Regions from separate parts of the Anaerostipes sp. 494a genome, predicted to be linked through region 1. Evidence: a T-box and tRNA genes for the amino acid it is inferred to sense, from the RefSeq annotation. Region 1 holds a T-box; the other holds one or more tRNA genes.
The links. The T-box of region 1 lies ahead of pheS (phenylalanine--tRNA ligase subunit alpha). A T-box ahead of a tRNA ligase gene usually reads a tRNA of that ligase, here a tRNA-Phe.
Positions count from the first base shown of each region.

Region 2: it has a tRNA-Phe gene. The T-box ahead of pheS (phenylalanine--tRNA ligase subunit alpha) is inferred to sense a tRNA for this amino acid. The anticodon was not compared.

Region 1 covers NZ_MJIF01000001.1:2,401,843-2,412,879, reverse strand. Annotated here, with positions in the region: gene BHF70_RS12040 (M20 family metallopeptidase) at 100-1,278, shown strand; gene BHF70_RS12035 (aryl-sulfate sulfotransferase) at 1,340-3,016, opposite strand; gene BHF70_RS12030 (aryl-sulfate sulfotransferase) at 3,127-4,800, opposite strand; gene pheT (phenylalanine--tRNA ligase subunit beta) at 4,993-7,413, opposite strand; gene pheS (phenylalanine--tRNA ligase subunit alpha) at 7,432-8,451, opposite strand; T-box leader at 8,753-8,952, opposite strand; gene BHF70_RS12015 (DMT family transporter) at 8,986-9,918, opposite strand; gene BHF70_RS12010 (PTS transporter subunit IIABC) at 10,006-11,037, opposite strand, start outside.
Region 2 covers NZ_MJIF01000001.1:1,966,083-1,977,119, forward strand. Annotated here, with positions in the region: gene BHF70_RS09850 (DUF378 domain-containing protein) at 1-88, opposite strand, end outside; gene BHF70_RS09855 (HAD family hydrolase) at 151-810, opposite strand; gene BHF70_RS09860 (HAD domain-containing protein) at 955-1,455, shown strand; gene BHF70_RS09865 (HD domain-containing protein) at 1,467-1,958, shown strand; tRNA gene BHF70_RS09870 (tRNA-Phe) at 2,020-2,092, shown strand; tRNA gene BHF70_RS09875 (tRNA-Gly) at 2,120-2,190, shown strand; gene BHF70_RS09880 (DNA-3-methyladenine glycosylase family protein) at 2,246-2,887, shown strand; gene BHF70_RS09885 (NAD(P)-dependent malic enzyme) at 2,906-4,063, shown strand; gene BHF70_RS09890 (MATE family efflux transporter) at 4,290-5,729, shown strand; gene BHF70_RS09895 (helix-turn-helix domain-containing protein) at 5,698-6,522, opposite strand; gene BHF70_RS09900 (amidohydrolase) at 6,751-8,436, shown strand; gene BHF70_RS09905 (MATE family efflux transporter) at 8,465-9,829, shown strand; gene BHF70_RS09910 (hypothetical protein) at 9,897-11,037, opposite strand, start outside.

The DNA of each region.
Region 1 (11,037 bases):
AAGAAAACATCCTTGACGGTATTACAATTATTATGTATAATTCCCTTTACCTTTTTAACAGAAACAATTTTATATTGTAGCAATACAGGAGGGATTCAAATGGATTATTTCAAACGTGCACAAGAACTAAAAAATGAGACGATTTCCAATCGCCGTTATCTCCACACCAATGCAGAGGTTGGACTGGATATGCCAGTTGCACAATCCTTTATCATGAAAAAACTAGAAGAATATGGCCTTAACCCTAAGCCGTGCGGTCATGGTGTTACAGCAACTCTTGGGCAAGGAGGGAAATGTATTCTTCTCCGTGCGGATATGGATGCTCTTCCAATGCCGGAAGAAAGTGGTCTGGATTTTGCATGCCCAACCGGAGACAAAGCCCATGCCTGCGGTCATGATTTCCATGCTGCTATGCTTCTTACCGCTGCAAAAATGCTGAAAGAAAATGAAGATGCACTGGAAGGTACTGTTAAATTTATGTTCCAGCCTGCAGAAGAAACCTTTGAAGGAAGCAGGGATATGATGGAACATGGAATTCTTGAAAATCCAAAACCTGATGCTGCCCTGGCTTATCATGTCACTGCCGGACAAATGCCTATCGGCATGTATATGTACAACAACACAGGAACTATGATGTTCTCTGTAGATGGATTTAAAATTACAATTCATGGAAGGGGGTCTCATGGTGCTTATCCACAAAATTCCATTGATCCAATTAATATCGGGATCCATATTCATTTAGGACTTCAGGAACTGATTGCCAGAGAATGTGACCCAACAAAATCCAGTTTATTAACTATAGGAAACTTTTCTGCAGGTTCTGCCGCAAATATTATCCCGGATACCGCCGTACTTCAGGGAACCATTCGTACCAATGATAAGGAGCAACGAAAACTCCTTGTAGGAAGAATGCAGGAAGTCGTAAAACAAACTGCAAAATTATATAGAGGAACTGCTGAAATTGAATTTTTATCAAATGTTCCACCTTTAATCTGTGATCCGGAATTTACAACAGAAATTGCCGGTTATATGAAGGATTTAAATATTCCGGAAATGGTTCCAGTACCAGATGCCTCATCCAGCGCCTCTGAGGATTTTGCATTAATTGCCAATGAAATCCCTTCTTCCTTTATGTATCTCTCCGCAGGATATATGGATGAACGAGGCACTTATAATGCACATAACCCTAAAGTTCAATTTAATGAGGATGTCTGCCCATATGGAGCCTGCTGCCTAGCACACTGTGCGACTGAGTGGTTAAATCATCATTCCAAATAAATAAGCTAGTTAAAAAAGGAAGAAAGCAACAAATGAACTTTCTTCCTTTTTTCTTACCTGATTATTTGTAATAGAATCCTTTAAAATTATATTTCAGAACCCGATAAGAATATTTATCTGCTTCATATGTAAATGATCTGATTAATTTTCCATTTTTATCATATTCACCAAATGACTTACTCATACCACTGCTGAATGTAATATTCCCGCTTAAATGCTGAACACTGCTGACAATAGAAGAATACGGTAATGATATTTTCTGAACCAGCTGATAAGTTCCCTTTTTCTCATCTACCAGATATCTATAATAGTAAGAGGAATTACCTTTTGCATATTCCCCAACTCCTGGATATTTGCTCCAGTCAAAGTCCGGAATGGTTGCAGCATTTCCAAAATTATTGTTAAACATATATAAATAATACTGTCCTTCCGGCAATGAATCATCATATTCTACTGTAATAGTATGCTGTCCTGCCTGTCCTACAAAATTCCCTTTCTGTTTCAACAGATACTTCTCATAAGCAGTCCCGTCATATAATGTTCCACTATGAATGATATAACTGATTTTTGGATTTTCGTAAATATCCGAAACTTTAATCAAAGCACTTTGTTCTCGACTGCTGACAATGATTTGTCCATTATCCAGAATATCCATAGAATTCAGATGAAGCCAATCCAGCTCTGTTCCCCCGTAGGTATTCTTTCCACCTTCTCTTTGTACTGCATTTTCCCGCATTTCTTTTAAAAGGTCTTCAAAATCAATCAGTTTTTTCACTTGATTGGTTTTTAAATCTACAGAAATCAAAACATCTTCGATGGTATCCTTCTTTGTATCATTTACCAGACATAAAATTCGTCCGGAATTTTCATCATAACAAAAATCATGATGTAATTCATACTGTCCGAGATTAATAGTTTTTACAATTTTTCCGATACGATTCATCATGGCGATTTTATTTACATCATAGGAGTAAATCATTTTTCCATTCACAGTAAGAATTCGATCAGTACGATAACTATTCAATGGCATTTTCCCACGATTGATTCCATTATTATCATAAAAATAAATATTGGCCGCTTCCGTCTTATCATGTCCAAGAATAGCAAACAGACCATTGCTCATCTTTGTACTGGAACTTCCCTCTTTAACGTTGGTAATTGCTGGAATTTCAGAATCAGCTGCTGTTGTCACATAAAAATAAGTCTTTGCAATGGCACGATCCTCTCGATCATAAAAGTTCATGGTTATTTTGTTTTTGGCTCCTGCCACAAGACCTGTAATCTGATATTCATGCTGAAGAGTCAGATTATTTTTACTATCATTTTTTAAGGTTTGTGTGATTGTCTCTGCTCCATCAGCTTCAATGGTACATTTTACATAGGAATAACGATCTGATACTCCATAATAGTAAATTGATGTACTGTTGGTTCCATATGGATTACTGATAAGCAGAGGAGAAGATATCGTATAATCTTTCTTTTCTTTCTTCTCATCAATTTTCTTTTGTGCTTCTTTCTGATAATCTTCTGTAAAAATATCCTTTTCCTGATGAGTTATTTTTTCAACTGCTGTCTTAACTTTTTGAAGCTTCACATTGTTATAAAAATTTTCCTGAGCATACACTCTATACGCAAAATAACTGCAGATTCCTAAAACAATGATCAATATCGTAAGATAATACTTTTCCCGACCCCTCTTGCCTGTCTTGTTATTATCTGATATCGTTTCTTGCCTCATGGTTTCCTCCATTTTATAATTTTTTGTTTCGCAGATATTATAGCATGGAATCCGCATAAAATAAGGCTTTTCACAATGTCTCCACAAATGTTTCACAGTTTGGAAACATTTTACCAGAAAAACATTCCTTTAAAATTATATTTTAATACACGATAGGAATATTTATTTGCTTCGTAAGAAAAAGATTTAATTAATTTTCCATCTTTGTCATATTCTCCATACATCTTGCTCATACCACTGCTAAATGGAATGTTTCCATCTAAATGCTGTACACTGCTGACAATGGAAGAATATGGCAGGGCAAATTGCTGTTCAAGTTTATAGGTTCTATTCTTCTCATCCACCAAAAACTTGCTATAATAAGATGTCCCTTTTGTAAATTTCCCGACATTTGGATACAGACTCCAGTCAAAGGATGGTATTGATGTTGCCCTTCCAAAATAATTGTTGAACATATAAAGATAATATTGTCCTTCCGGCAATGAATCATCATGCTCTACCGTAATAGTATGCTGTCCTGCATTTGGAATTAGTGTTCCTTCTCTCTTCAGCTGATATTTTGCAATATCTGTTCCGTTATAAATGGTCCCTCTGTGAATAATATAGTCCAGTTCCGGCTTATCATAAATATTCTTGATTTTAATTAATGAACTGTGTTCACGACTGCTTAAAATCAGACTGTCATCATCAATCAGATCAAAAGAATTCAGATGAATCCAATCTAATTCTGTTCCCCCATAGGTATTTAACCCACCTTTTCTTTGTACGGCAAGACTCCGCATCAAAGGAAGTATTTCTTCACAATCAAATAATTTTGAGGTTTTTCCACTTTTTACATCTACAGATACAATTACATCTTCTATAGTATCTTTAGACTTGTCATTTACCAGGCAAAGAATTTTATTATGTTTCTTATCATACATGAAATCATGATGGAATTCATAATTGCCAATATCAATAGTTTTTGTTACTCTTCCAAGGCGGTTGGTAAATGCGATCTTATTAAAATCATAGGAATAAACCATCTCTTTTCCTATAAACAGAAAACGATCGGTGCGATATTTATTTAACGGCATTCTTCCTCTGCTAACCCCGTTATTATCATATAAATAAATATTGGATACATTCGCCTTATCATGTCCAAGAAGTGCAAATAATCCATCACTCATCTCCACCTTGCTCTCTCCTGTATTTTTACTTAAAACAGCAGGAATCACATCATCTTCAGGCATATTCACATAAAAATAGGTTTTTCCCACTGCACGTTTGTCCTCATTATAAAATTCCATGGTAATTTTATTTTTCTGACCTGGCACCAGACCAATAATCTCATATTCATGAGTTGTAACATATTTCTTTCCTGATGCCGTTTTCAGCTTATGACGATAAATACTTGCTCCTTCAGCTTCCACAGTACAGACTGCATAAGATGCTCGATTGGTTTTTGCATAATAATATAACGAAGTGGTATAAGTTCCATAGGCATTCTGTACCACCAGTGGTTTTGAAAAATTGTAATTCTTATCCTTCTTCCATTTTTCCAGCTGATTATCTGATTCCTTTTGATACTCTTCCGTAAAAATATCAGAAACTTCATGTTTTACAGTTTTAGGTGTTACCTTAATCTCCTTCTGCTTGACACTTTTAAAAAACTGTTCTTCTTTATAGTTATGATAGATATTTTTTACTACAAATCCCAAAATCAAACCTGCAATCAAAATAATAGAAACCATAATCTTTTTCTTATGATTCTCCCGTTCTACTATATCTTTTATGTGTGTCATAATTCCCTCCAAAAAATATTTTTGTAATATTATGTCATATTTTCTTAACATTCGCAACCTATATTTAACATTGTGTACATTCGCACGGAGCGTTTTTTATTACATAGAAAATTCAAAAGTATTTCCTATGTAATAAAAAAGGCCAATACCTTTATTAAAGTATTGACCCTTTTATCATTTTTAATTAGCAGATTATGCTCTCAATTCAATTCCTAAATTTTTCAGTTCCCCAAGAATCTTATCTACAATCTTGCTGACTTCTGCCTCTTCCAATGTTCTGTCTTTAGCACGGAATGTCAGAGAATATGCAACAGATTTATATCCTTCTTCAATCTGATTTCCTTCATATACATCGAATAATTCAAAGGATTCCAGAAGTTTTCCGCCTTTTTCTTTGAAGATTTTTTCAATCTGTCCTACAAAGATGTCTTTTCTCATTACCATACTTAAGTCACGTTTCATTGCAGGGAATTTTGCAACACCTTCATACTTACGATCAAATGTTGCTTTTTCTACAAGCACAGGCATATCGATCACTGCTACATAAACTTCACCTTTCATACTGTAATTGTCCATAACTTCCGGATGAATCTGTCCAATATAGGCAAGTTTTTCCCCTCCCAGCATTACATCTGCCTGTCTTCCAGGATGGAGAAATGGATGTTCTGTTGTTGGGAGATATTCTGTTGCTCCTTTCAATCCAAGAGCTTCCATCATATCTTCTAAAACACCTTTTAATGTAAAGAAATCACAGTCGCCATACATTCCGAGAGTCATTTGCATTCTTTCATCTGGAAGTTCTGTCAGCGGAAGTTCTTTTGGAATATAAATATTTCCAAATTCATATAATCTTACATTAGTATTTCTATGTGCAAGGTTTGTTGCAAGAGATGTCAGCATTCCATTTAAAGAAATGGTCCTCATAATACTGAAATCTTCACCAAGCGGATTGGAGATTTCAATTGCCTGACGTTCTTTTGCATCTTCTGCCAATAACAGTTTATCAAATACTTTCGGACTTTCAAATGAATATGTCATTCCTCCACTGAAACCATTACGCTCTGCCACATCACGACATACATCTTCCACACGGATTTTAAATGGCTTCTTACCTGCAGTTGCCTCACCTCTTGGAAGCGTTACCGGAATATTATCATATCCAAAGAATCTTGCAACTTCTTCTGCAAGATCAGCCATACATCCAAGATCCTGACGGAATGATGGAATCAGAAGTTCATTGGCAGCTTCATCATATTTTAGTTCCAGACGGTTAAAATATTCTAAAACTTCTTCTTTTGAAACATTCGTTCCAAGAAGTGCATTCATCTTATCAACTTCAAGAGGCAGACGAACCTGTTCTTTTGGGTTTGGATATACGTCCACTGCTCCACCTACAACTTCTCCAGCTCCAAGTTCTTCAATCAGCTGACATGCACGATCCATGGCTGCCATTGCATTTTCCGGATCCAATCCCTTTTCAAATTTACCAGAAGCATCTGTTCTTAATCCAATCTTCTTGGAAGAAAGACGGATATTTGTTCCATCAAAACATGCCGCTTCAAATAATAAAGTCTGGATGTTATCTGTTACCATAGAATTTTCTCCACCCATGATACCTGCAATACCGATTTCCTTTTCCCCATCACAGATCATCAGAACAGAATCATCCATTGTACGTTCTTCCCCATCTAATGTAACAAACTTATCACCTTTTTTTGCACGACGAACAATGATTTCCTTATTAGCGATGGTTTCCAGATCGTACGCATGCATTGGCTGTCCATATTCTTCCATAACGTAATTTGTAATATCCACCAGATTATTAATTGGTCGAATTCCCATTGCTGATAAACGTCTCTGCATCCATTCTGGTGAAGGAGCCAGCTTAATGTTTTTCACAACCCTTGCTGTATATCTTGGACAAAGATCCTGATCTTCTACAGTTACTTTAATATAATCATTTACATCTTCATCATTTCCGGTTTTGGTTACTACAGGAGGATAAAAATCCTTACGGAATGTTGCAGCTGCTTCTCTTGCCATTCCAATCATACTAAAGCAGTCTACACGATTGGAAGTAATCTCAAATTCTACTACCGCGTCACGAAGTCCCAGTGCTTCTACCGCATCATCTCCTGGTTTCACATCTTTCTGGAAAATATAAATTCCATATTCAGGAGCTTCCGGATACATATCTCTATTGCTTCCAAGTTCTTCGATGGAACACATCATACCACAGGATTCAATTCCACGAAGTTTTCCCTTTTTAATCTTAATCCCATTTTCAGGATTTTTCCCACCGTCATGACCACCGGCAACTCTTCCTCCGTCTAAGACAACAGGAACCAGGTCACCTTCTGATACATTTGGGGCTCCTGTAACGATCTGAACTGTTTCTGTTCCAACATCCACCTGACAGATAATCAGTTTATCCGCATCCGGATGCTTTTCAATTTTCAATATTTTACCAACAACAATTTTCTCTAAATTTTTATCTAAATATGTGATGCTCTCCATATTAGAACCAGATAATGTCATTTTATCTGCATATTCCTGTGGAGTACATTCCAAATCAGGCACATATGCCTTAATCCATGAAATAGGTGTATCCATTTTTCTTAATCTCCTTTTCTAGAACTGACTTAAAAATCTCTTATCATTTTCATATAATAAACGCATATCATCGATTTCGTATTTTAACAGTGCAACTCGTTCTAATCCGATTCCAAATGCAAATCCTGAGTATACTTCTGGATCGATTCCACACATTTTTAATACATTTGGATGTACCATTCCACATCCAAGGATTTCAATCCATCCGCTTCCCTTACACATACGGCATCCTTTTCCGCCACATTTAAAGCATGTTACATCTACCTCAGCACTTGGCTCTGTAAATGGAAAATGATGCGGTCTGAATTTAACTTTTGTATCCGGACCAAAGAACTCTTTTGCAAACTGCTCTAAAGTTCCTTTTAAATCAGCAAATGTAATGCCTTTATCTACGACCAATCCTTCTACCTGATGGAATGATGGAGAATGAGTTGCATCAACTTCATCAGAACGGAATACTCTTCCAGGTGCAATCATACGAATTGGCATCTGCCCAGTTTCCATAATACGAGCCTGAACAGGTGATGTCTGTGTTCTCAAAAGAATATCTTTATTAATATAGAAGGTATCCTGTTCATCTTTCGCAGGATGATTTTCAGGAATATTCAGCATCTCAAAATTGTATTTATCATATTCTACTTCAGGTCCTTCTACTACTTCATAACCCATACCAATAAATACACGTTCAAGATCTTCCAATGCAATCTGGTTTGGATGACGATGTCCTTTTTCATGTGTCTTTCCTGGAAGTGTTACATCAATGACCTCTTTTTTCATCTTTTCTTCACGAATTTTTTTCTTCAATAAAGTCATTTCTTTTTCCAGTGCTTCTTCGATGACAGTTCTGGTATCATTGACCATCTGTCCAATAATTGGACGCTCTTCTTTGGCAACATCTTTCATTCCTTTTAATACCTGAGTCAGTTCACCTTTTTTACCAAGCACAGAAACACGGATATCGTTTAATGCATCCATAGCATCTGCCTGTTCGATTTTTTCCAAGGCTGCTTTCTTAATTGCCTCTAATCTCTCTTTCATTGCTTTTCTCCTTTATATTATTGTATTTATATTCGGACGAATTCCTTTTTTGAGTAAAAACAAAGCGGCTAAATCCGCTTTAGCATAACAAGGTCTCTCCTATTGAAAAAAGAACAACGCGGACAAGTCCGCTATCAACTCCCTGTATCCCTCAATCATGAGGGACTTGCTCCGCTTTGCGTGCCGATGTGCAGCAGTTTTAACTGCTTTCCTTTGCACATCGTGCACATCCACGCGGAGCGTTTTTTATTACATAGGAAATTCAAAAGAATTTCCTATGTAATGAAAAAGAACCCGTCCACAAAGGGACGAGTCCTTGTATTTACTCGCGGTACCACCCTAATTCCTATGATAAACCATTTTTACCATAAGCACTTAGTTTCTGCATAACGGGCAGCTTCCGTTATCTCCTACTGATGAAACTTATCACGTTCAAAGATACAGCTACGGTGTGAAATTCGGAAGATTTCTCTTCTTACTGTGCACCATCAATGCCTTTAACATTCCTTATTCTATACACAAGCTAATAAAAAGTCAACATAAAATATCATTTTTAATAGCTATATTATCCTTTTTTCTTACACTTCCTGCCGGTATCTGTGCCAGAATAATAGCAACAAACATCAGCAAACACCCAAACATTTCCCTGCCGCTCAGCTTCTGATGAAGAATGAGAAATCCTGCAATAACCGATGTTACAGATTCCAGGCTCAAAATTAAAGATGCCACCGTCGGATTCATTCCTTTTTGTCCAACAATCTGCAAAGTATATCCTACCCCACAGGATAAAACTCCTGCATATAAAAGAGGCTTCCATGCCGCCACCAACGCCCCTATGGAAGGATGTTCAAATATCATCATCGGAACTGCACAAACAATTCCGCAGACAATAAACTGGATACAGGACATTTTTACTCCATCGACAAACTGGATAAAATAATCAATAACCAGAATGTGCAAAGAAAACATTATGGCACAAATAAACACATAAATATCTCCCTGTCCAATGGAAAACGATTCTGTTATACATAAAAAGTAAAGTCCCGCCAGTGCTATAACAACACCCAGCCATACAAATGGACCGCATTTTTTCTTTAGAAACAGCCCCAGGATTGGCACAATGATAATATAAAATGCCGTGATAAACCCTGCTTTCCCAACGGTTGTATGTAAAATTCCAAACTGCTGAAAAGAACTTCCTGCTGCCAGAGCAATTCCACAGGAAACACCTCCCAAAATCAGCATTTTTCTGTTTTCCGGTTTTGATATACCTGCCGTATCTCTTTCCTGCTTTTCCAGAAATCCGATACACGGTATCAGCACAAGGCCTCCAATAAAGCATCGTATACTGTTAAATGTAAATGGACCTACATAATTCATTCCAACACTTTGTGCCACAAAGGCATTCCCCCATATAACAGCTGTCAGTAATAGCAAAAAAGAATTTCTAATCTGTTGTTTTTTCATATAAAATAACCTGCCTCTTTTTTATATTTTCTAATTTTACTATAGTATATATAAGACTGCAAGCTTTCTATATCAACACTTTAACTGTTATTTATTCAAGGTCAGAATCTGTTGTCCTGACTTCTGCAAGCCTGTATTATTAATCGTTACACTTGTATAATCATTACTATTGCTTACTACCACCGGTGTTGTTAATAAATAACCAGCTTCATGAATAGCATTCAAATCAAATTCAGAAACCAAGTCTCCCACTTTTACTTTCATTCCAGGCTCAACCATAACATGAAAATATTTTCCACCAAGTTTTACAGTATCAAGTCCTATGTGAACTAGGACTTCCGCTCCGCCTTCTGAAACAAATCCAATGGCATGCTTTGTGTTAAAAACTGCACTCACAGTACCGTTTACCGGTGAAAAAACTTTCCCATCGTGAGGAATAACAGCAAATCCTTCTCCCAGCATCCTACCTGAAAACACCATGTCTTCTACCTGCTCAAGTTCAATAACCTGACCATTTACCGGCATATATACCTGTTCCGTCTCGACTTTCGGTTCCGCTATGTGTAAGGAATCATCTTCTGGAACACAAACTTCCTCTGTATGTGAAAAATCACAGGAAAGATAGGCTTCCAGATTTGATTTTATAACCGTAACAAGAGGTCCATATATTATCTGAACTCCATCGCCTTTTTTAAGAACTCCCTGGGAACCACTCTGCTTTAAAAGACTATCCTGTACAAGACTGGCATCTTTTACCGTACATCGCAGCCTTGTAACACAACAGTCGATATCTTTAATATTATTCTTTCCGCCAAGTCCTTCTGCAATCAGTGCAGAAATTTCACTTCCATCTGTATCACTAATTCCAGCATTTCGCTCTTTCATATCAGATCTGGTAAATAATTTGATTTCTTTTTCCTCCACATCACGTCCCGGAGTCTTCCAATCAAATTTTTTAATTAAAAATCCAAATACAAAATAATACACAATAAAATATACAACACCTACAGGAACAAACATAAACCAGTTGGTTTTTTCCTGTCCCTGGAGAATTCCGAACAAAAACATGTCAATGATTCCACCGGAAAATGTCATTCCTACACAGACTTTTAAAATATG
Region 2 (11,037 bases), 440 kb from region 1:
CAAAGCGGAAAAATCCTATCAGTCCCCAGTTGATTGCACCAATTATCACAATAGTCAAAGCGGTGCAGTCTAGAAATTTGTTTCCCATAGAAGCCTCCTTTTCATGTATCAAAAATTCTATGGATACAGTATGGCTAAAATGCATAAAATTTATTCAGAAAGAATTTCACGGAAAGAACGAATCACTTTGATGACACCTGGCTTTTCTTTAAATGGGGTAAAATCTTTATCAGATGCCATGACAATAATATTGGAACATCCTGCCTGATAAGCATTTCGAATACCAGAACCGGAATCTTCAAAAATAAGACTTTTTTCAGGAGAAGATCCAAGAATATGGCAGGCATCCTGAAACATTGCAACTTTGTTTTCGTAAGTTCCATCATCATACACGATATTTTCTCTTGGAATCCAATGATCAAGATGAAAATGTTCGATAAAAAAATCAATATTTTCTTTGATTGAAGCAGATGCAATAGTAAAAGGAATTTTTTTTGCTGTTAAATAGTCAAAATATTCAGTTACACCGTCTACCAGATGAAAATTTTCTTTATCTTTGAGGCAGTTTTGACGATACAGACTTTCTTTTTTCTTTGAATAATAATCAATCTGTTCCTGTGAAAAGGTACCGTTGGATAGCATTTCAATGTTTTTTTGATTAGGACTTCCGTTAATTTTTGTCTGCAGCTCTTCCATGGTAATCCCGGTTCCGCGGATTTCTTTGGAAATTTCATTCCAGGCTGCAATATGTTTATCATCATCTAAAAATAAAGTTCCATTAAAATCAAAAATAATACAGTCAGTATTCATCTTATTAACTCCTTTCAAATATTCCATAATTGTAGCATATATTTTAGGGTCGGTAAATGTCATTTCCAGGGATTCATTGCGGATTCAAATGAAAAAGAGTATAATATTAAAAAAGTCAGTTGTTCCATGAAGGAGGAATCTTAAATGAAAGTTATTTTTCTGGATGTGGATGGTGTTCTGAATTCTCAGGACCTGTTTGAAAGATGTGGTGAGGAACTGGTTCCGATAGATGAAGAGAATATCAGATTTCTAAAAGAAATCGTAGATGCCACCGGAGCTAAAATCGTATTGTCTTCATCCTGGAGATATGGATGGGCAGAGCATAGTGATGATATACAGGACTGGTGTCAGCTCCTGGTAGATTATTTGGCTAAATATGGTCTGAAGATTATTGATAAGACAGCATATTTAAGTTCAGGCCGTAGAGAAGATGAAATCAGGGATTGGCTGGTACATTGTGATGAAAGAGTAGAGAGTTTTGTTATTTTAGATGATGGAGAATATGACTGGTATCGGCATGGATATGATAAGCACCTGGTTAAAACTGATTTCTGTACTGGTGGATTAAGGGAAGCGCATGTAAAAGAGGCAATTAATATTTTAAATAAGAAACCATTTTGGAAGTTCTGGAAAAGACAGAAATAAGGAGGCATAAGATGACAGCCAGATTGATTACAAAGATGATTGAGTATTATCAAGGAGATCCAAAACGTATCCAGCATTTTCTTAAGGTATATGCTTATGCAAAAACAATCGGAGAGCAAGAGGGGCTGGATGAGAAAACACAGAAGATTTTGGAGACAGCAGCAGTAACTCATGATATAGGAATCAAGATCAGTGAAGAGAAGTATCAAAGCAGTGTAGGAAAATATCAGGAGATGGAAGGTCCGGCTGTTGCCCGGATAATGCTTGAAGACATGGAGTTTGAAAAGGAAATCATTGATAGAGTATGCTTTCTTATAGGACATCACCATACATACGACAGAATAGATGCCATAGATTATCAGATTTTAGTGGAAGCAGATTTTCTGGTTAACCTGGCTGAAGAGGGCAGTTCCAGAGAAACAATAGACACTGTAAAAGAGAAAATTTTCCGTACAGCAACGGGGATATTTCTGATTGAAAAAATTTTTGAAAAAATAGCTTGATATCTAGAGCACAATGTGGTAAAGTATAGAAGTCGCAGAAATGAGGACACTCATTATGAGAGCCCAGATAGCTCAGTCGGTAGAGCAGAGGACTGAAAATCCTCGTGTCGCTGGTTCGATTCCGGCTCTGGGCATTGCCGAGAGGCATATGAATTTTATATGCGGGTGTAGTTCAATGGTAGAACTCCAGCCTTCCAAGCTGATCACGTGGGTTCGATTCCCATCACCCGCTTTTTTAAGAAGAATGTTTCGACATTCTTCTTTTTTTGTTTTATAATGAAAACAGTATGAAATATTTTGATTATGGTGAGAAGGAACTAAATTATTTGAAATCCAAAGATAAAGTTTTGGGAGAGGTTATTGATCAGATAGGAATGATTCGAAGGGAGGTTCTTCCAGATTTTTTCGAGGCTTTGGTAAATTCAATTGTTGGGCAGCAGATTACAACAAAAGCCCAGCAGACAATCTGGAGACGTATGAAAGAGGTTCTGGGAGATATAACACCGAATAAAATAGTATCTATGGAGGAGGAAGAACTTCAGGGCTTTGGAATTTCTTATCGAAAAGTCCGTTACATTAAATCAGCGGCTCAAAAAATACTTTCAGGTGAATTAAAGGTAGGAGCTTTGAGGGAAATGGATGATCAGCAGATTTGCGACTGCCTGGTGAAACTGGATGGTGTAGGAGTGTGGACGGCACAGATGCTGATGATATTTTCCATGGAGCGTCCGGATGTTTTAAGTTATGGAGATCTGGCCATTCAAAAAGGACTTCGAATGATTTATCATCACCGAAAAATAACCAGAGAACTTTTTCATAAGTATCAAAGACGTTATTCCCCATATGGAACAGTTGCAGGTTTTTATTTATGGGCAGTCGCCGGAGGTGCTATAGAAGGGTTGAAAGATTATGCACCAAAAAAGAAATGAGTAAAGGAGAAATAAGACATGGATTACAACAAACTGGCACTGGATATGCATGAACAGAACAAAGGAAAAGTAGCAGTACGTTCAAAGGTAGCAGTAAAGACAAGAGATGATTTGAGTACTGCATATACTCCGGGAGTTGCAGAACCTTGTAGAAAGATTCGTGATAATAAGGATGAGGTATATCGTTATACAGCAAAAGGTAATCTGGTAGCTGTTGTTTCTGATGGAACTGCAGTACTGGGATTGGGTGATATTGGACCGGAAGCTGCCATGCCTGTTATGGAAGGAAAGGCAATTCTCTTTAAAGAATTTGCTGATATCGATGCATTCCCAATCTGTCTTGATACAAAAGATACGGAGGAGATTATTCAGACTGTCAAGAATATTGCTCCGACTTTTGGAGGAATTAATCTGGAAGATATCTCTGCACCAAGATGTTTTGAAATTGAACGCAGATTAAAAGAAGAACTGGATATTCCGGTATTCCATGATGATCAGCATGGAACTGCTATTGTTGTTGCAGCGGGACTGCTAAATGCACTAAGATATGTGGGGAAATCTTTAGAAGAAGTGAATATAGTAATCAATGGCGCTGGTTCTGCTGGTATTTCTATTTGCAGATTATTACTTCAGTTTGGTGTGGGAAATATTGTTCTGGTAGATCAGAAGGGTGCATTATGTCCGGGAGAAGACTGGATGAATCCTGCACAGGCGGAAATGGCAGAAAAGACAAATAAAGATAAGCAGACCGGTCCGCTGGCAGAGATTATCAAAGGGAAAGATGTCTTTATTGGAGTATCTGCACCAAATATCGTTACAGCCGAGATGGTGTCTACTATGGCGGATGATGCGATCATCTTTGCCATGGCAAATCCAACACCGGAAATTATGCCGGATGAGGCTAAAAAAGGTGGGGCAAAAGTCATTGCTACCGGACGTTCTGACTTTCCAAATCAGATTAACAATGTGCTGGTATTCCCTGGAATCTTTCGTGGAGCCCTGGATGCAAGAGCCAGTCAGATCACAGAATCTATGAAGATGGCTGCAGCAAGAGCCATTGCCGGAATTATCACAGAAGAGGAATTGAATGGCGAATATATTATTCCGGGAGCATTTGATGAAAGAGTTTGTGCTGCAGTGGCAAAAGCAGTAGCGGAAGAAAGCAAAAAATTATAACAGCTGACTGATATAGAAATGTACTAAAAAAAATACATCATTGACGATGAAAAAAGCTATTGATAAAATAAAGATTGTCGAGTGGCGAAAGCGTAAATCCAGATTTGGATTTGCGCTTTTTCTTTTTTAATTATATCAGGTTATGGCAGCTTTCCTTTAAAAGACTCCATATTAACATTGCCGGCAACAGTGTTCCATATGGTGTCGGAAAAAGGAGGTTTTGAAAATGGAACAGAAACAGACAGTGAATAAAATGGGGACAGAACCTGTAAAGAGATTATTACTGACAATGGGAGTGCCAATGATGCTTTCTATGGCGGTACAGGCGCTTTACAATATTGTGGATAGCTATTTTGTAAGTTGTATGCCTGACACAGATAAAATTCAGAATATGGGAGACTATGCAGTCAATGCATTGACCTTAAGTTTTCCTATACAGATGCTGATGGTTGCTATAGGAGTAGGTCTAGGTGTTGGTATCAATGCAATTTTGTCCAAGAGCCTTGGGGAAGGAAATCGTGAAAAGGCTGGAAAAATTTCTGGAAATGCTGTTTTTATTGGAATTTGCATGTATATTCTGTTTTTAATTTTTGGGTTCTTTGGAATAGATATTTATTTGAAATCGCAGACCAGCAATCCTGTTGTTTTGGAACTGGGGAAAGAATATCTGCAGATCTGTACCTTTGCATCTTTTGGAATTGCCATGTATATGATATATGAGAAATTACTGCAGGCAACAGGAAGGACAGGATGTGCTACCATTGCCCAGATTACCGGAGCAGTCACTAATATGGTGCTGGATCCTGTTATGATTTTTGGATATTTCGGATGTCCGAGGCTTGGGATTCAGGGAGCTGCCTATGCAACAGTCATTGGACAGATTGTCTCTTTTCTTATGGATATGATATTTCACTACAAATTTAACAAAAAAGATTTTGATCATAAACTGTCTTATCTGCGACCGGAAGGAAAAGTTTTAAAAGAAATATTCCAGGTGGGGGTTCCTGCAATTTTTATGCAGGCACTTATGTCTTTTATGACCTATGGGGTGAATATTATTTTTGGAGCAGTGTCTTTGGCTGCAGTAACTGCCTATGGTGTTTATTATAAAATTCAGCAGTTTGTATTTTTTGCAGCTTTTGGAATGAATAATGCAATGATTCCGATTATCGGATTCAATTACGGCATGCAGGATAGGAAACGTGTGAAAGATGGAATAAAATATGGAATGTTATATACCCTTATTATTATGCTGATTGGAGCTGTGGGATTACAGCTATTTGCCGTTCAGATTTCAGGATTTTTTTCGATTTCTGCACATACTCAGATTCTTTGCATTCGTGCCATTCGTATCATCACCCTGGGATTTTTATTTGTGGGAGCCAATATTGCATATCAGGGTATATTTCAGGCACTGGGATATGGTGTTAGCTCCTTGATCGTGTCCCTTATCCGACTTTTAGTAGTTACTTTGCCACTGGCATGGGTTTTTACAAAATTTTCTGATCCGGAGAAGATCATATGGGCGGCATTTCCGATTGCAGAGGGAGTAGCATTTGTTGTGGCGGTTTTTATTATGAAAATAATTTCAAAACAAAAAATTGATCAGATGAAGACAAAAAGTGTAAAAATCATTACACAGATACAAGAACCTGCAATTCAATGATATGTTCTTCTTTGTTGGAAGATTCAGTTTCATCAATCATATAAAAGGAGTATATATCAGATTTAGGTGTTAAATTGTGATCATTCATATAATCAATTAATTCATTAAGGAATTTATAAGAAAGATCAGATTCTTTTTTAGATAAAAATGCCAATGTAAGATAAGAACCGGCAGGAAGTGTATAATTATGGTTGTAATGATCGTCGTTAGTATAATAAAAAACACCGCGGACAATAAGTTCTTGGGTCTTTAGAAAATGTTCCAGATCTAATGCATAAAAATCACAGGCTCCTACGAGTGGCACTGTAATAGAATTTTCTTTCATGTATTTGATGATGGATATTTCAAAAATATCTTCTTCAATATCCTCATCGCTGATCTTAATGCTGTTCCGCTCTGGAAAATGTTGAAGTTGAATAGTTTCCAAAGGTGTTTCATATAAAATATGATTCATAAAACCAATGCGGGACTGAATGGATGATAAGGTTGTTTCCAGTTGGGAAATCTGTTGTTTTAATGCAATTTCTTCTTTGTGAAGTATGGAAAGTGTTTGATCAACAGAACGGGTAGTTACCAGTTCTTTGATTTCTGAAAGTGGAAATCGAAGACGCAAAAGTTCCATAACAATTCCAAGAGTCTCTATGTCACTTGATGTAAAATAGCGGTAGTTATTTTCGGGATTACGAATTGGATGGAGTAAGCCAATTTTCTCGTAATATCTTAAAGTATCAATGGTTGTATTAAATAAATCTGCCAGTTCTTTACTTTTAAAATGATATTTTGGTTTTTTCATAATATAATGTCTCCTGTTTTGAGTCAAAATCTTTCCTGTTTTCTTGTAATATAGCAAGAATAAAAATAAAAATCAAATTAACCATTGACTCATGTGTTACACATGGGTTTATGATTCTCTTGTAAGCAGACAAGGATGCCTGAGAAAAGGTATCTTTGTCTGCTTTGTTTTTGTTTAACTTGAAATGTATTTATTTTACAAATGATAGATTAGATTGGAGAAATTATTGTGAGAAATGAATTGATTGTAAAAGGTAAGATTTTCACAGGAAATCGAGAAAAACCATGGGCAGAAGCAATGTATATCAAGGATGGAAAAGTTGCAGCTATTGGTTCATGGAATGAAGTAAAGAGTGTCACATCAGAAGAAATAAAAATAATTGAAGAATTAAAAGGGATGATAATGCCTGGGTTTACTGATGGTCATGGACACTATTCCTATTGTGGTGCCATTAAACAAAAAAGTATAGAATTGTTTGATTGTGATACAAAAGAAGATACCTTAAAAGCGATTAAAGACTTTGTAGATGAAAATCCAGAAGACGATTATTACATAGGAAATGGATGGACAGTTACAGCATTTGAAAATGGACCGACTCGACAGATGTTGGATCAGATTTGTGATCATAAACCTATCGTATTAATGTCTGAGGATGGACATGGAAGATGGGGAAACACAAAAGCTTTGGAACTAGCTGGTATTACAGCAGATACAGAATCAGAATTGCAGGGAGAAATTGTGCTGGATAAAGATGGTGAACCGACAGGTTATTTTAAGGAATGGATCGGATTTTTATTGGATAAAGCGGTTCCGGAGGCTTATTCTGTGGAAGGTATGAAAGAGAGCATGGAAGAAGAGCAAAAAGAATTTTTGTCCAATGGAATTACATCTGTTTTTGAGCCGGTTATGGAACGTCCCGATACGGTGAGAAAGGCATATGAAGAACTAGATGCTGAAGGAAGATTAAAAATCAGATTTCAGACCGGATATTTTTGCAATCAGAGAAAATCTTATAAAAAGCAGTTGGAAAAGTTCTATGACCAGAGCACATCCTATAATGGAACAAAATATCGAAACGACTTTGTAAAAATCATGGTGGATGGTGTTGTAGAAGGACAAACCGCATATTTATTTGATGAGTACAGTAATAAACCGGGATATTATGGACTTGCAAACTGGACACAGGAAGAACTAAATGATATCTGTCAGATTGCAAAAAAAATGGGATTTCAGATTCATATGCATGCTATTGGCGATGCTGCACTGGATATGGCATTGACCGCCTTGGAAAATGCAGAAAATACTCGACCTGAACATGGATGGCTTGGAGAATTTGAAGAATTCCGCCCGGCCATTACACATTTACAGCTGGTTCGTCCTGAAGATGTAAAGCGAATGAAAAAACTGGGAGTTACGGCAGCTGCCAATCCTTATTGGTTTTTTAAAGAAGCAGGTTACTATGAAGAAGTTGAAGAGAAGGTTTTGGGAGAAAGAGCGAAGAAAGAATATCCGATGAAGATGTTCTTTGATGGCGGATTAAATGTGACGGGAGCTTCAGATTATCCGGTAACCCTTCCGGTAGTTCCTTTAGCAGGTATGGAGATTGCGGTAAATCGTAAATTTCCCGTGACAGCGGAAGAGACTCTCCTGAATTTGGAAGAAAAAGTCACTTTAGAGCAGATGCTATATGCATTTACCATAAATGGAGCCTATCAGATGGGAGTTGAAAGTACATTTGGTTCATTGGAACCGGGAAAAGAAGCAGACTTTATCATAACAGACCGGGATTTACGAACGGTGCCTGATCATCAATACAGTGAAGTTCATGTATTGGAAACTTATATTCATGGTCAGTGTGTATATCAGATGGGAAATGACTCCCGAGGGAGTCTTGAACATAGTGAATTATTATAAAAGGACAAACGAAAAGGAGGACAAAACTATGGATGAAATGATGATGGATGAAAACAAGTTAAAAAGAGATTTCAACTGGAAAACATTACTGCTGTTTGCAGTACCTACAATCGCATTAAATTTGTGGCTTGGAGTGTATCAGCTGATCAACTCAGCAATCAGTTCCAGTATGATTAATACAGATGCTCTGGCAGCGATTGACATCTGTTATCCGATCTTGTCAGTGGAAGAAGGACTGGCAGCGATGCTCGGTGCAGGTGCATGTGCGGTAATCGGGAAAAAACTAGGTGAAGGAAAAATAAAAGAAGCCTGTTCCAATCTGACGATGGTCACTCTATTTGGAGCAATCATAACAGCAGTTTACCTGGCATTGGTATTTGTTTTTAGAACATCTCTTCTGGAAACTCTTGGTGCAACTCAAAGATTAATGCCTTATTGTGATGAATATGTAAAAGTTCATGTAATATTTGGCGTTTTTTATATGATTCAGACCATGTTTCAGCTGGTTTTAGTCGTAGCAGGAAGACCTGGAGTAGGGTGTGCATTAACTGTTATTGCCGGAGTTGTTGAAATTGCAACAGTATATTTATTTATCGGAGTATTTCATCTGGGAATCATGGGATCTGCATTGGGAGCAGGATGTGGAATGCTTGTTTCAGCCATTGGTTCTATTCTTGTGTTATGTAATAAAAAACAGGAATTACATTTTGTGATTCCTGATTTCTCAGGAAAAGATTTAGGAAAAACATGCTGGCTTGGTGTAGCAGATCTGATTCAGAGTGCAGCTCTTGGATTGATTACAGCTCTTTATAATATTGTCTCCATTAAGTATTATGGAGAAACAGGATGTGCAGCTATTACCATTTTACTGTATTCTCAGTGGTTATTTGCTTCCAGTCTATATGGATATGGAAAAGGAATCAGCCCAATTATCAGTTATAATCTTGGAGAGAAAAAATTTGATAAAATTAAACAGTATATTAAGAATGGAAGTATAACCATAGTATTGGCATCTGTTTTGATATTTGGAGTAGCATGTATACTGGCAAAACCAGTAATTTTAATGTATTGTCCGGAAGGCAGTGAAGTATATAATATGACCATAAAAGTGTTCTGGATTTTCTCGCTGAATTATCTGCTATATGGTGTTGGAACCATGGTAACAGCTATCTTTGTTGCATTAAATGATGGAATAAGAGGAACCGTTCTGGCGACGTTTAGAACCATCATATTCCCAATTTTGATTTTGTCATTTCTTCCAATGGCAATTGGTGGATTTACCATCTGGATTGCCATGCCATTAAGTGAGGGGTTATCTATTATATTAGCAGCATTTTTGCTGTGGACAGATCGAAAAGTATTACATTTCAACACAGAGCCTGCTGTAGAATAAAATAATAAAAAAGAGAGCATTGGAGTTGACTGATAAAATGGTTAGGACCAATGCTCTTTCTTTAAGTCTATTTTTCAATTTCTTCAGTTTCAATCATAAATTTGACGCTGCCTTTTGCATTGCCTGCCTTTTGGGTAAAGGTCTGATAATCATTTCCCGCATCTACAACTGCATTTGCACGGTCTAAAGTTTCCTGAAGATCTCCATTAATGGTATCTGTCAGTTTTTTAATACCATCATTGTGAAAAGTAATCATACCTTGATTTAATGTACTGGCACCGGATTGTAATTGAGAAATACCAATAACTAGTTTTCCGGTTCCGTTGTCTAATGTACTGGCACCGGCACTTAGTTGCTTTCCTCCTTTGGATGCAGATGTTAAGCCATTGTTTAAAGTGGAAGCACCGGCATTTAACTGACCGATGGAAGAGGTTAAGGTTCTGGAAGAGGCCAGTAACCGGCTGGTTCCTGCAGAAATCTGTTGTAATGCAGATTGAAGTTTAGCAGTAGAATTTTTTGTAGCCGTCAGTAATTTCTGGATATTTCCAAGGGATGCCGCAATAACCTGCAGATCTGTTTGTGTTTGCTTTAAGCTGTTTCCGATGGAAGTGGCAGAACTTCCGATAGAAGAAACATTGTTTCCAATGGTTTTAGCATGATTTCCAAGAGAATCTGCATCCTGTGCCAAAGCTCCGGCAATGGAAGCTAATTGCTGGCGTTGTTCTGCAGGAATATTTTCATCCTGTGCCAAAGATCCGATTTTTTTTGCCTGGGAACCGATATGAACGGCTGATGTTCCTATGGACTGGGCACAAACACCAATATTTTGAGTGGATGAGCCGATCTGTTCCGTTTGTGTTTTGATATTTGTAAGTTCAGCGGTAACTTCTTTCTGTGCATTTTGCAGATTTTGCTGAAGTTTTTCCTGGCTGTTTTCATCTGGTACAGAATTTTTTAATTGGTTTATGATTTGTTTGATCCCAGAGTCCAGTTCCTGTACAGAAGAAGGAAGTTTCCTTGTTTTAGAAGCCAGCTGTGAAGTACCATTTTTTAAATCCGCAGATCCGTTTGCCAGTTGATTGAGGCCACTGGATAAATCCTTGGAACTTTTACTTAATTTTGAAGTTCCGGCTTTCAATTCTTTGGATGCTGAAGACAGTTTTTCAACGCCTTCCACCAATTCCCCGGAACCATCGACCAGCTGATTG